Regions from separate parts of the Variovorax sp. BGA-UO-ETr-C22 genome, predicted to be linked through region 3. Evidence: predicted binding sites of a transcription regulator. Region 3 holds the regulator's gene; each other region holds the start of a gene.
What was found. The regulator sigma-54, encoded in region 3, starts transcription at its own class of promoters, with help from an activator protein. The targets are predictions, from matches to a motif close to TGGCANGNAANCTGCTTT.
Positions count from the first base shown of each region.

Region 1: a site for sigma-54 is predicted at 1,349-1,366, ahead of glnA (type I glutamate--ammonia ligase). Genes of this name have one in related genera too.
Region 2: a site for sigma-54 is predicted at 2,125-2,142, ahead of AC57B8_RS04720 (nitrate- and nitrite sensing domain-containing protein). Genes of this name have one in related genera too.

Region 1 is NZ_JCAQPA010000011.1:2,354,348-2,358,451, forward strand. Features, by position in the region: gene glnA (type I glutamate--ammonia ligase) at 1-1,302, opposite strand, end outside; gene AC57B8_RS31120 (competence/damage-inducible protein A) at 1,450-2,250, opposite strand; gene AC57B8_RS31125 (EI24 domain-containing protein) at 2,247-3,149, opposite strand; gene AC57B8_RS31130 (sterol desaturase family protein) at 3,206-4,104, opposite strand, start outside.
Region 2 is NZ_JCAQPA010000007.1:154,650-158,753, reverse strand. Features, by position in the region: gene AC57B8_RS04725 (CmpA/NrtA family ABC transporter substrate-binding protein) at 1-509, opposite strand, end outside; gene AC57B8_RS04720 (nitrate- and nitrite sensing domain-containing protein) at 828-2,093, opposite strand; gene tsaD (tRNA (adenosine(37)-N6)-threonylcarbamoyltransferase complex transferase subunit TsaD) at 2,194-3,255, shown strand; gene AC57B8_RS04710 (alpha/beta hydrolase) at 3,191-3,949, opposite strand.
Region 3 is NZ_JCAQPA010000009.1:568,273-572,376, forward strand. Features, by position in the region: gene AC57B8_RS12175 (thiol:disulfide interchange protein DsbA/DsbL) at 1-43, shown strand, start outside; gene lptA (lipopolysaccharide transport periplasmic protein LptA) at 166-885, shown strand; gene lptB (LPS export ABC transporter ATP-binding protein) at 882-1,676, shown strand; gene rpoN (RNA polymerase factor sigma-54) at 1,694-3,283, shown strand; gene AC57B8_RS12195 (phospholipase D family protein) at 3,294-4,104, shown strand, end outside.

The sequences.
Region 1 (4,104 bases), on a different contig from region 3:
GCCCTTGGTCAGGAACGCACGGTCCTTGTCCAGGTGCTCCAGGGCCTGGTCCAGGCTGTGGCAGACGGTCGGGATCAGCGCGTCTTCTTCCGGCGGCAGGTGGTACAGGTCCTTGCTGGCGGCTTCGCCCGGATGGATCTTGTTTTCCACGCCGTCCAGGCCGGCCATCAGCAGCGCGGCAAAGCCCAGGTACGGGTTCATCAGCGGATCGGGGAAGCGCGCTTCGACGCGGCGGCCCTTCGGGTTGGCCACGAACGGGATGCGGATCGAGGCCGAACGGTTCTTGGCCGAGTAGGCCAGCTTCACCGGGGCTTCGAAGCCGGGCACCAGGCGCTTGTAGCTGTTGGTGCCGGGGTTCGTGATGGCGTTCAGGGCACGGGCGTGCTTGATGATGCCGCCGATGTAGTGCAGCGCGAAGTCCGACAGACCTGCGTAGCCGTCGCCGGCGAACAGGTTCTTGCCGTCCTTCCAGACCGACTGGTGCACGTGCATGCCGGAGCCGTTGTCGCCAACGATGGGCTTGGGCATGAAGGTGGCGGTCTTGCCATAGGCGTGGGCCACGTTGTGGATCACGTACTTCTGCAGCTGGACCCAGTCGGCGCGCTGCACCAGCGTGCTGAAGCGGGTGCCGATCTCGAGCTGGCCGGCGTTGGCCACTTCATGGTGATGCACTTCGACCGGGATGCCCAGCGATTCGAGCACCAGGCTCATTTCCGAGCGCATGTCCTGGAAGCTGTCGACCGGAGGCACCGGGAAGTAGCCGCCCTTGACTGCGGGACGGTGGCCGCTGTTGCCGTGCTCGAACTCCTTATCGGTGTTCCACGAGGCTTCTTCGGACTCGATCTTCACGAAGCAGCCCGACATGTCGTTCTTCCAGCGCACGCCGTCGAACACGAAGAATTCGGGTTCCGGTCCGAAGTAGGCGGTGTCGCCCAGGCCGGACGCCTTCATGTACGCCTCGGCGCGCTTGGCGAGCGAACGCGGGTCGCGCTCGTAGGCCTTGCCGTCGGCCGGGTCGATCACGTCGCAGGTCAGGATCAGCGTCGTTTCTTCGAAGAACGGGTCGATGTTGGCGGTGTTCGGGTCGGGCATGAGCTGCATGTCCGAGGCTTCGATGCCCTTCCAACCGGCGATGGACGAACCGTCGAACGCGTGGCCCGAGGTGAATTTGTCTTCATCGAAGTGCGACACGGGCACGGTCACGTGCTGCTCTTTGCCGCGGGTGTCGGTGAAGCGCAAGTCGACGAACTTGACCTCGTTTTCCTTGACGAGCTTGAGTACATCGGCGACGGTCTTTGCCATCAGTTTCTCCTGAGTTGGATGGTGGTTAGGAATACAGGGACGGGAGGATGCAGTTTCTGTGCCATTGTCACCCCGCCGGATGAGGCCCGGGTGACGGCCCAGGGGCTGCCGGAAAAGGAAAATATCCCCAAATTGGTGCAATGCAGATTAACGCACCAATTCAGGGCCAAGCTTCGCATCGAAAGTGTGCAGGCCTTCGATGAGCTGGCCATAGGCGGCATCGAGCTTCGCGGGGTCGCCCTTGACGCCCAGCTCGATGTGGCGCCCGTACTGGGGGTGATCCACGCTGGGAAGGCTGAACACCTTGATGCCGGCATGGGCCTGCTCGATGGCCTGCATCAGGGGCGTGAGGGTGGCTTCCATCGCACCGAAAACGATCACGGACTTCTCGGCGATGGCGTTGCGGGTGAACAGGTCGGCATACCGGCTGTCGAGCACCGACTCGATCATCGGCCAGGCCATGACCGGGAAGCCCGGCACGAAATGCACGTGCTCGACGCTGAAGCCCGGGATCTTGTTGTACGGGTTGCGGATGATCGACGCGCCCTGCGGAAACACGCCCATGTTCAGGCGGTGGATGTTGTCGGGCCGGTCGGGCTCGTAGGGCACGCCCTGCTCCAGGGCCGTGTCCTGCATGCGCTCGCGGATCAGCGCCTCGGCCTCGGGGTGCAGCGCCAGCGGCACGCGCAGGGCCTGGGCGGCGCACTGGCGGGTGTGGTCGTCGGGCGTGGCGCCGATGCCGCCGGTCGAGAACACGATGTCGCCCGAGGCGAAGGCGCGCATCAGGGCCGCGGTGATCCGCGTGGGCTCGTCGCCCACGTACTCGGCCCAGCCCAGCTGCAGGCCGCGCGCGGCCAGCAGCTCGATGACCTTGGCCATGTGCTTGTCGGCCCGCTTGCCGGAAAGGATCTCGTCGCCGACGACGATGAGACCGAATGCGCGTGTCATGGAGAACTCCATTGAGAAAGAGCGGCCTTGTTGGCCTCGGTGGCTTCGGCCGCCTCAAGCGTCTGCTGCGCGTCGCCGCTGCCGGCCGCGGGCTGCTGCGCCGCGCGCTGGGCGCGCAGATGGGTCAGGGCGTCGAGGCAGTAGTGCGCGAACCAGAGCGCAGAAAAGGCAAAGACCAGCGTGTAGATCCAGATCGCGATCGGCACCAGCACGAAGAAGGCGGCGGCGAACAAGAGGCCCGAGGCCCACACGATGCTCGGCGCGGCGCCCAGGTAGCCGCACAGCACGCCGATGCACAGCAGCGGCAGCCGGTGGGCGCGCAGCAGCGCGGCGCGTTCCTCGGGGCTGGCGTGCTCGGCCAGCGCATCGAAGCTCATCACCCGGTAGGTCAGCCAGCCCCAGATCAGCGGCGGCAGGATCAGCACCAGCGGCGGAATGAGCCACAGCGGCATCGACACCACCAGCGCGATCAGCGCCAGCACGGTGGCGCCGAGCGAGCGCAGCACGCTGCCGAAGAAAGACGCGCCCTTCTTCTGCTCGAGCGTCGGAAAGCGCCGTTCGGCCACGAGCTTGGTGAGCGCCGGTGCCATGAAGCCGGCCACGATGAGCAGCGACAGCACGACGATCAGCGGCGTGACGCCGAACACCACCACCAGCGGCGCCAGCGCGGCCGTGACGTCGCTGGAGAACAGGCGCCCGATCCAGGCCCAGAAGCTGGACAGCAGCGGCCAGGCGTCGAGGGCCTCGCGCGTCCAGGCGACGGCCGCGTCCCAATAGAAGTAGCCGAGCCCCGCGGCCAGCAGCACCATGAGCGCCAGCGGCAGGAGCGACAGCACGATCACGCGCGGGAGCATGCAATAGGCCACCGCGCGCCAGAAGGAGTCGAGGAGCAGGCGCATGAGGTTCGAGGATAGCGCAAGGCCCCGGCCCGCCCGCCGCCGGGCCTGCGGGTGGATCAGGCGCGGCCGAACAGCCGCTTCAACCCCAGCCACTGCTGCGACCAGAAGCCCTGGCCGTAGTCGCGCGGGCGGCCGTCGGCGCCGGGCTCGACCTGGTCGCGGATGCCGGTCGGGTCGTAGCGGTTCTCGAAGTTGGCGGTGCGAAAGAGCATGTCCCACCAGGGCAGCAGCACGCCGAAGTTGTGGCCGCCGAGCGTGCTCCGGCCGTGCGACTCGTGGCCCAGCCCGATGCTGTGGTGCAGCCGGTGAAAGCGCGGGCTGACCCACAGCCGCTCGCCGATGGCCCCGAAACTCAGCCGCAGGTTGGCGTGCTGCAGGCTCTCGCTGAGCTGGGTGAAGGCCACGACGGCGATGAACTGGCCCGGCGCCACGCCGATCAGCTGCGCCACGATGACGATGAGCGTGTCGTGGATCACGTCGTCCAGCAGGTGGTTGCGGTCGTCGCTCCACATCGTCATCTGGCGCTGCGAGTGGTGCAGCGAATGCAGACTCCACCACCAGTTGAACTGGTGCTGGCCGCGGTGAATCCAGTAGCCGACAAAGTCGAGCACCACGAGGTAGATGGCAAAAGCCACCCACGGCACGTCGGTCACGCCGGGCCAGGCCTCGTCCAGGTGGAAGGTGCCCCAGCCGGCCATGCGCAGGCTGCCGAGCAGGTCGTCGAACAGCGGTTGCAGCGTGAAGAACAACGCCAGCCGGAACAGGCCCAGCCGGTGGATCAGCGTGTAGAGCACGTCGATGCGGATGGCACGGCGGTCGGTCACGGGCTCGACCGCGCGCCAGCGCTGCAGCGGGCCGATCACGGCCAAGAGCACGAGGATCTGGACCACGCCGACCAGCAGCCAGCCGGTGGCGTCGAAGGCGTCCTCGGCCCAGCCGCCCAGGCCGATGGCGT
Region 2 (4,104 bases), on a different contig from region 3:
CCGGTGGGGAAGGTGTGGGCGAAGGTGTATTCGCCCTTTTCCTTGGCGATGAGCTTGGCGAGCGAGGCCGCATCGACCGCGCCCTTGTCGGCCAGCTTCTTCGACAGCGTGATGGCCTGGCCGTTGTTGTTCAGGGTCATGAGCACGGCCATGTCCTTCTTCGGCCCGCTCACGCCCAGGTGCATGCCGTACACGAGGCCATAGAGCACGTGGGCCATGTCGAGGTCGCCGTTCACGAGCTTGTCGCGCACGCCGGCCCAGCTGGCTTCCTTGCTCGGCACGATCTTCACGCCGTACTTCTTGTCGATGCCCAGCACCGAGGCCATCACCACGCTGGCGCAATCGGTCAGCGGGATGAAGCCGATCTTCACTTCTTCCTTCTCGGGCTTGTCCGAGCCCTGGGCCCAGACGGCGGCGCGCAGCGCGGGGTCGATGCCCACGGCGCCGAGGGCGGCGGCCTGCAGCACGCGGCGCCGGCTCAGTTTGGTTTTCAGCAGCAGATCGGACATGGGCGGGGCTCCAGAAGTGAAAGACAAAAACGAAAAGGCGTCCGCACCGCGCAGGGGCTGCTCGTGAACGAGCCCTTGCGGGATGGGGACGCCTTTGTCCGGTTCGGTGGGCCGCACCCGCCGTTGGGTGCAACCTGCCTGAAGACCTTGCGGTCTGTGACAAGCTCCATGCAAGCGGTGTGCCAGCCCGCAACTGCCGGTGGGAGCTATGGAAAAGATAGCTGGCAGGGCGCGCCGGTGCAGGGAAAAGTTCCTGCTGGCTCGCTAACCCGGGCGACGCACAGTTGTTGTGCGCTGCACCAATCCAAGCGGCCCGGGTCAGCGCCGCGGTGCAGGCTCGAGCGGCAGGTAGTCGGCCATGGCCAGCATCGACTCGGCCACGTCGACGAGGCGGCGCTTCTGGTTCATGGCGGTCTGGCGCAGCATCTTGTGCGCCTCGGCCTCGCTCAGGCGCCGGTGCGCCATCAGCAGGCCCTTGGCGCGCTCGACGATCTTGCGTTCGTTGAGCGAGGCGCGCACGGTGTCGAGTTCGTCGCTCATGGCCTGCAGGCGCTGCGACTGCTCCTGGACCATGTCGAGCACCGAGCGTTCGAGGTGGCGCCCGAGCTGCGCGGGCGTGGCGTCCTGCGCCTGCTGGGCATCGTCGAAGAAGAGCGCGCCGCCGGCCTGCGGGGCCAGCGTGCCGAGCAGTTGCCGGTACGCGGCCAGCTCGCTGCGGGCCTGGGCGGTCTTGTGGTCGCACAGCGCGCGCAGGTCGGCCGAGAGGCGGTTCTCGACCGTCTGCATGGCGTCGATGCGCCGCGTGCAGCAGTCGAACCAGGCCTGGCTCAGCAGCGCGTCGGCCGGCACCGAGGTGGCGCCCTTGCGACGCAGGCGCTCGAGCTCGGCCAGCACGGCGTCCGACTGGCTGTCGTGCCAGAGCGTGCGCACCGCGTCGCCCGAGAAGTCGATGAACACCTGGAAGCAGCGCTCCTGCGACTCGATGAGGTGGCGCCACTGCTGGCGCTGCGCATCGTCGCCCCGGCCCAGCGCGAGCGCGGCGGCGCCGAAGGCCCGCTCCTGGCCGGCGAACTCCTTGCCCTGCATGAAGTTGAACATCGCCACCAGCAGGCGCGAGATCTCGGGGTCGGTGGCGCCGTCGGCCGCCTCGAACACCACCGCCAGCAGGCCGGCCACCAGCTTGGCGAAGGCGGCGACGGCCTGGGCCGGCTGGAGTTCGAGCGCGTCGATGCGCCGGCGCAGCGCGGGCAGGGCGTCCAGGCCGGGCAGCACCCAGGCGATGCGGCTGAACAGGCGCGCGCCGTGGCCGGCGCCCACCGCGCGGTGGTGCTCGGCCTCGAGCCGGTCGAAGCCGGCGCGCACCTGCTGCTCGAGCGCGAGGCATTCGGCGATCTGCGGGCCGCGCTGCTCGGCAAAGCGCCCGCCGTGCGAGGCCAGGAACACGTTCGACATGCCGCGCTCGCGCTGCAGCGCATGCACGAGCCGGCCGATGGCGCCGACCAGCTCGCTGGTGCGCGCGAGCTGGTCCAGCGCGTCGATCTCGCATCGGCGCGCGGCGATCAGGAAGCTCAGGCCGGAAGTCATTCGTGGGGGCGCAAAAGGAGCGCATCCCGCTCGTGCAACTTCCGTGCCTCGCTTGCCCCTTCGCGGGCGCCGCCGGCGGGCGGCCCCTACACTCGGCGCCATGCTCTTGTTGGGAATCGAATCATCCTGCGACGAGACCGGCGTGGCGCTGGTCGAGTCGCACGGCGACGCGCTGCCGCTGCTGCGTTCGCACGCGCTGCACAGCCAGATCGCCATGCACCAGGCTTACGGCGGCGTGGTGCCCGAGCTGGCCAGCCGCGACCACATCCGCCGCGTGCTGCCGCTCACCGAAGCCGTCATGGCCGAAGCCGGACGCTCGCTGGCCGAGATCGACGTGGTGGCCTACACGCGCGGCCCGGGCCTGGCCGGCGCGCTGCTCGTGGGCGCCGGCGTGGCCTGTGCGCTGGGCGTGGCGCTGGGCAAGCCGGTGCTGGGGGTGCATCACCTCGAAGGGCACCTGCTGTCGCCGTTCCTGAGCGCCGACCCGCCCGAGTTTCCGTTCGTGGCGCTGCTGGTGTCGGGCGGCCACACGCAGCTGATGCGGGTCGACGGCGTGGGCCGCTACGAACTGCTCGGCGAGACCATCGACGACGCGGCGGGCGAGGCCTTCGACAAGAGCGCCAAGCTCATGGGCCTGCCGTACCCCGGCGGCCCCTGGCTCGCGAAGCTGGCCGAAGGCGGCGACGCCGCGGCCTTCAAGCTGCCCCGCCCGCTGCTGCACAGCGGTGATCTCGACTTTTCGTTCGCCGGCCTGAAGACGGCCGTGCTCACGCAGGCCAAGAAGCTCGGCGACCAGCTCGAGGCGCGCAAGGCCGACCTGGCCGCCTCCACGCAGGCGGCGATCGTCGAAGTGCTGCTGAAGAAGTCGCTCGCGGCGCTGGACCAGACCGGCCTGAAGCGGCTGGTGGTGGCCGGCGGCGTGGGGGCCAACAAGAACCTGCGCGAGCAGTTGAACGCGGCCTGCGCCAAGCGCAAGGTGCGCGTGCACTACCCCGAGCTGCACCTGTGCACCGACAACGGCGCCATGATTGCCATGGCCGCCGCGATGCGGCTGCAATCAGGCCTGTCGCAGGCCTCGGAGCGCTACGCCTTCGACGTCAAGCCGCGATGGCCGATGGCATCGCTGATGACGCCCGAGACGCCGCTGCCGGAAACCGCATAGCTGGCTGCGGCCGTGCACGCCCCAGCGAGGGCAGCGGCAGCACGTCGAGCACGTTGCGCCAGAGCTGGCGCCACTCGGGCCAGTCGTGGCCGCCTTCGGTCGTGAACACGCGCCCCGGGGGCAGGGCGTCGGCCAGCAGCTTGTGGTTGCTGGCAAAGCGGTCGGCCAGGCCGAAGCCCAGGTACAGCGGCGGCAGGTCCTGGGAAGGCTTCGGCGCGAGGTACTGCTGGAAGAAGGGCCAGAGCTTGCGGTCGGGTTCCTCGTCGGGCTGCGGCCCGGTGGGCGCCTGCCAGGCGCGCAGGCCGCCGGCCTTCTTGATTTCCGCGCCGAGCACGCGGCGCCCGAGGTAGGGCGCCAGCGCCACGATGCCATCCACCGAGCCCGGCCGCGCCAGTTCGTGGATCAGCGCGCCGAACCCGCCGATGGAAATGCCGACCAGCCAGATCGAGGTGTAGCCCTTGGCCCGCTGGGGCTCGATGACGTCGGCATGCAGCCGCTCGCTGAGGGTCTGGTCGTAGTAGTAGGAGACGTCCGCATCGACCAGCAGTGCGTCGGCTGCGAGGTGCCGCTCGCGCACGGCGCTGATGAAGCCCTCGCGCTCGAACTCTTCGGGCTTGAGGTAGGCCCCTGGCAGGAAGATCAGGAGCGTGTCGGACCGTTCGTTGTCATTGGCTGACTGCAGGTGCGTTTTCATGGTGCCTTGAGGCACACCCGCTGTCCGCACCGCCCGGGAACTCGATGCGTTTACGAGATGCCCACGAAGAAGAAAGTACTAATAAATCGTCACATCATGTGACGTTATCCGGCACTATTGTGAATACGGCGCTTGTTTAAAGTCAAAACAAGCTG
Region 3 (4,104 bases):
GCAGGTCGCGACCTTCCTCATCGGCGAAGCCAAGAAGGGCTGACCGACCCGGCGACCTGCTTTCTTGGTCGAATGCAAGGCCCGCTTCGGCGGGCTTTTTCATTGGCGGCGGTGGGCAATTGCCATCCCACGCATACAATGTTTCAGAGCAAGTTTCGTGCCTTTATGACATTGCCCTCCATCCCCACATTCCCCACCCTTCGTCGCCTCGGCCGCCTGGCTTTCGGCGCGCTGTTGCTGGCCGGCGCCGCCTCGGGCGCCCTGGCCGAAACCGCCGACCGCACCAAGCCGATGAACATCGAGTCCGACTCGATGCGCTACGACGACCTGAAACAGACCAGCGTGTTCACCGGCAACGTGCTGGTCACGAAGGGCACGATCATCATCCGCGGCGCGCGGCTGGACGTGCGCCAGGACGCCGAGGGCTACCAGTACGGCGTGGTCACGGCGGCGCCCGGCAAGCTGGCCTATTACAAGCAGAAGCGCAACGCCGGCGACGAGTGGATCGAGGGCGAGTCGGAAGTCATCGAGTACGACAGCCGCGCCGACAACGTCAAGTTCATCCGCCGCGCCGTCATGCGCCGGCTGATCGGCGCCACGGCCAACGACGAGAGCAGCGGCGCGCTGATCGTCTACGACCAGAGCAACGACACCTACACCGTCAACGGCTCCCTCGTGCCGCCGAACGCCGGCGTCTCGGCGGGCGGCGGCGGGCGCGTCAAGGCCATCCTCACGCCGAAGGCCGCCGCGGCCCCGGCGGCGGGCGGTTCCGCACCGGCAGCCGGCGGCAAGAAGCCCGCGGCCCCGGCACCCACTCCCGCGCCCGGCGCCGGGCTGCGCCCGAGCACCACGCTGGGCGGCACCGAAGGGGAAGGGCGCAAGTGATCGAAACCGCAGGAACCCAGACCGCCGACGGCATTCCGGGCAGCCGCCTCGTGGCGCGCGGCCTCAAGAAGAGCTACGGCAGCCGCACGGTCGTGAAAGACGTCTCGCTCGACGTGCAAAAGGGCGAGGTCGTCGGACTGCTCGGCCCCAACGGCGCGGGCAAGACCACCTCGTTCTACATGATCGTCGGGCTGGTGCGCGCCGACGCTGGCGAGATCACCATCGACGGCGAGCCCATCGCCCACATGCCCATTCACCGCCGCGCGCGCATGGGCCTGAGCTACCTGCCGCAGGAAGCCTCGATCTTCCGCAAGCTCACCGTCGAGGAAAACGTGCGCGCCGTGCTCGAGCTGCAGCGCGAGCCCGACGCCAACGGCCGCATGATGCCGCTGACCAAGCAGCACACCGAAGAGCGCCTGGCCGACCTGCTGGCCGACCTGCGCGTGGACCACCTGCGCGATTCGCCCGCGCTCGCGCTGTCGGGCGGCGAGCGCCGCCGCGTCGAGATCGCGCGCGCACTGGCCACCCAGCCGCGCTTCATCCTGCTGGACGAGCCCTTCGCCGGCATCGACCCGATCGCCGTGATCGAGATCCAGCGGATCATCAGTTTCCTGAAAGAGCGCGGCATCGGCGTGCTCATCACCGACCACAACGTGCGTGAGACGCTGGGCATCTGCGATCACGCGTTCATCATCAGCGACGGGCACGTGCTGGCACAAGGCACACCCTCGGAGATCGTCGACAACGCCGAGGTACGCAGGGTGTACCTGGGCGAGCACTTCCGCATGTAAGGGCGGGGGCGGTTCCTATGAAGCAAGGGCTGTCCCTTCGCGTCTCGCAGCATCTGGCCTTGACGCCTCAGCTGCAGCAGTCGATCCGGCTTCTGCAGCTCTCCACGCTCGAACTGAGCCAGGAGGTGGAGCAGATGCTGGACGAGAACCCGTTCCTCGAGCGCACCGCGGAAGAAGCGGCGCGCGAGGAATTCGGGCTGGACACGGCCGACGCGCCGGTGCCGCGCGACGACGCGGGCGAGGGCGAGGCCGAGTTCACGCCGTCCGCCGCCAGCACGTCCTCCACCTCCAGCGACACCACCACCTCGACCCCCGACACCGACGGCCCCGCCGCCGAGATCGCCGAGCGCGAGCCCGACTGGGAAGGCGACGGCACCGTCGACATGGCGCCCGACGACAGCGAGTGGGGCAGCGACGCGCCCGCGCGCCAGAACAACCTGGGCGACGACGAGCGTGCCGACGCCACCGAACTCGCGCGCAGCCAGGAGTCGCTGCAGTCGTTCCTGCACCGCCAGGCGTTGAGCCTGCGGCTGAACGAAAACGACTGCGCCGCGCTGCGCTTCCTGATCGAGTCGCTCAACGACGACGGCTACCTCGAAGACTCGCTGCCCGCATTGGCCTCGGGCCTGGCGGGCGACGACAACGACCAGTTCGACGACCTCGTGCACCACTTCCAGGTGGCGCTGGGCCTGCTGCAGAGCCTGGAGCCGGTGGGCGTCGGCGCGCGCGACCTCGGCGAATGCCTGAGCATCCAGCTGAAGGCGCTCGCCAGCGAAGACGAGACCGAGGCCGAAGCGCTCATCCGCAAGACCGCCATCGCGATCTGCAAGCAGCCCATGGAGCTGCTCGCGCGGCGCGACTTCAAGCGCCTGGCCACGCTCACGCGCACCAACGAAGACCTGGTGCGCTCGGCGCTGCAGGTCATTGCGCGGCTCGAGCCCAAGCCGGGGCGCCGCTTTGTCGACGTCGAACGCAACATCGTCATTCCCGACGTGATCGTCACCAAGACCGGGCGCGGCACCAACGTGAAGTTCCGCGTCATGCTCAACCCCGAGGTCATGCCGCGCCTGCGCGTGCACGACATCTACGCCGGTGCGCTCAAGTCGCACAAGGGCGAGGGCAGCCAGGCGCTGTCGCAGCGGCTGCAGGAGGCGCGCTGGTTCATCAAGAACATCCAGCAGCGCTTCGACACCATCCTGCGCGTGAGCAACGCCATCGTCGAGCGCCAGAAGAGCTACTTCGTGCACGGCGAGCTGGCCATGCGCCCGCTGGTGCTGCGCGAGATCGCCGACGAGCTGGGCCTGCACGAGTCGACCATCTCGCGCGTGACCACCGCCAAGTACATGGCCACGCCCTTCGGCACGGTCGAGCTGAAGTACTTCTTCGGTTCGGCGCTGGGCACCGAGACCGGTGGCAATGCGTCGAGCACCGCGGTGCGCGCGCTGATCAAGCAGTTCGTGAGTTCCGAGAGCATCAAGAAGCCGCTGTCCGACAGCCAGATCTCCGAGATGCTGAAAGAGCAGGGCATCGAGTGCGCGCGCCGCACCGTCGCCAAGTACCGCGAAGCGCTGCGCATCGCACCGGCCAACCTGCGCAAGGCTCTGTAGAAAGCCCACGATGACCCGTCGCCTGCTGTCGCGCTGGGGGCATTGGGTTCTTGTTGTGGCTGCGGCGCTGCTGTTCGCCGGCTGCGCCACGCTGCCCGACGAGGCACCGCGCCCGCCCACCAAGGCCATCGCCGTCTCGGCCGACACCGCGCTCGGCAAGATCGCGCTGGCCTCGCAGCCCGACCCCGACCTCAGCGGCTTTCGCCTGATGCCCGGCGGCGATTTCGCCTTCGACACGCGGCTGCAGCTGGCGCGCCGCGCGCAGCGCACGCTCGACGTGCAGTACTACCAGATCGAGAACGACGAGACCGGCCGCTACCTGCTGCGCACCCTGCGCGATGCGGCCCAGCGCGGCGTGCGCGTGCGCCTGTTGATGGACGACCTGTACACGTCCGGCGAAGACGAGCTGCTGCTTGGCCTGGCCGCCACGCCGAACGTGGAGCTGCGCCTGTTCAACCCGTTCCCGGCCGGGCGCGGCAGCCTGCTCAAGCGCTTCACCGCGTCGCTGTTCGACTTCAGCCGCGTCAACCGCCGCATGCACAACAAGCTCTTCATCGCCGACGGCGCGATGGCCGTGGCGGGCGGGCGCAACATCGGCAACCAGTACTTCCGCCGCACCACCGGCCCGAACTTCATCGACCTCGACACCTTCGTCACGGGTGCGCTGATCCCGCGCCTGGGCGTGCTGTTCGACCAGTACTGGAACAGCCCGCACGTGCGCCCGATCGGCGCGGTCGTGCACACCGACCTGCCGCGCGAGGAACTGCAGCGCCGCTTCGACGCCGCCACCGGCCCCGACACCACGCCGCCGCCGCCCAGGC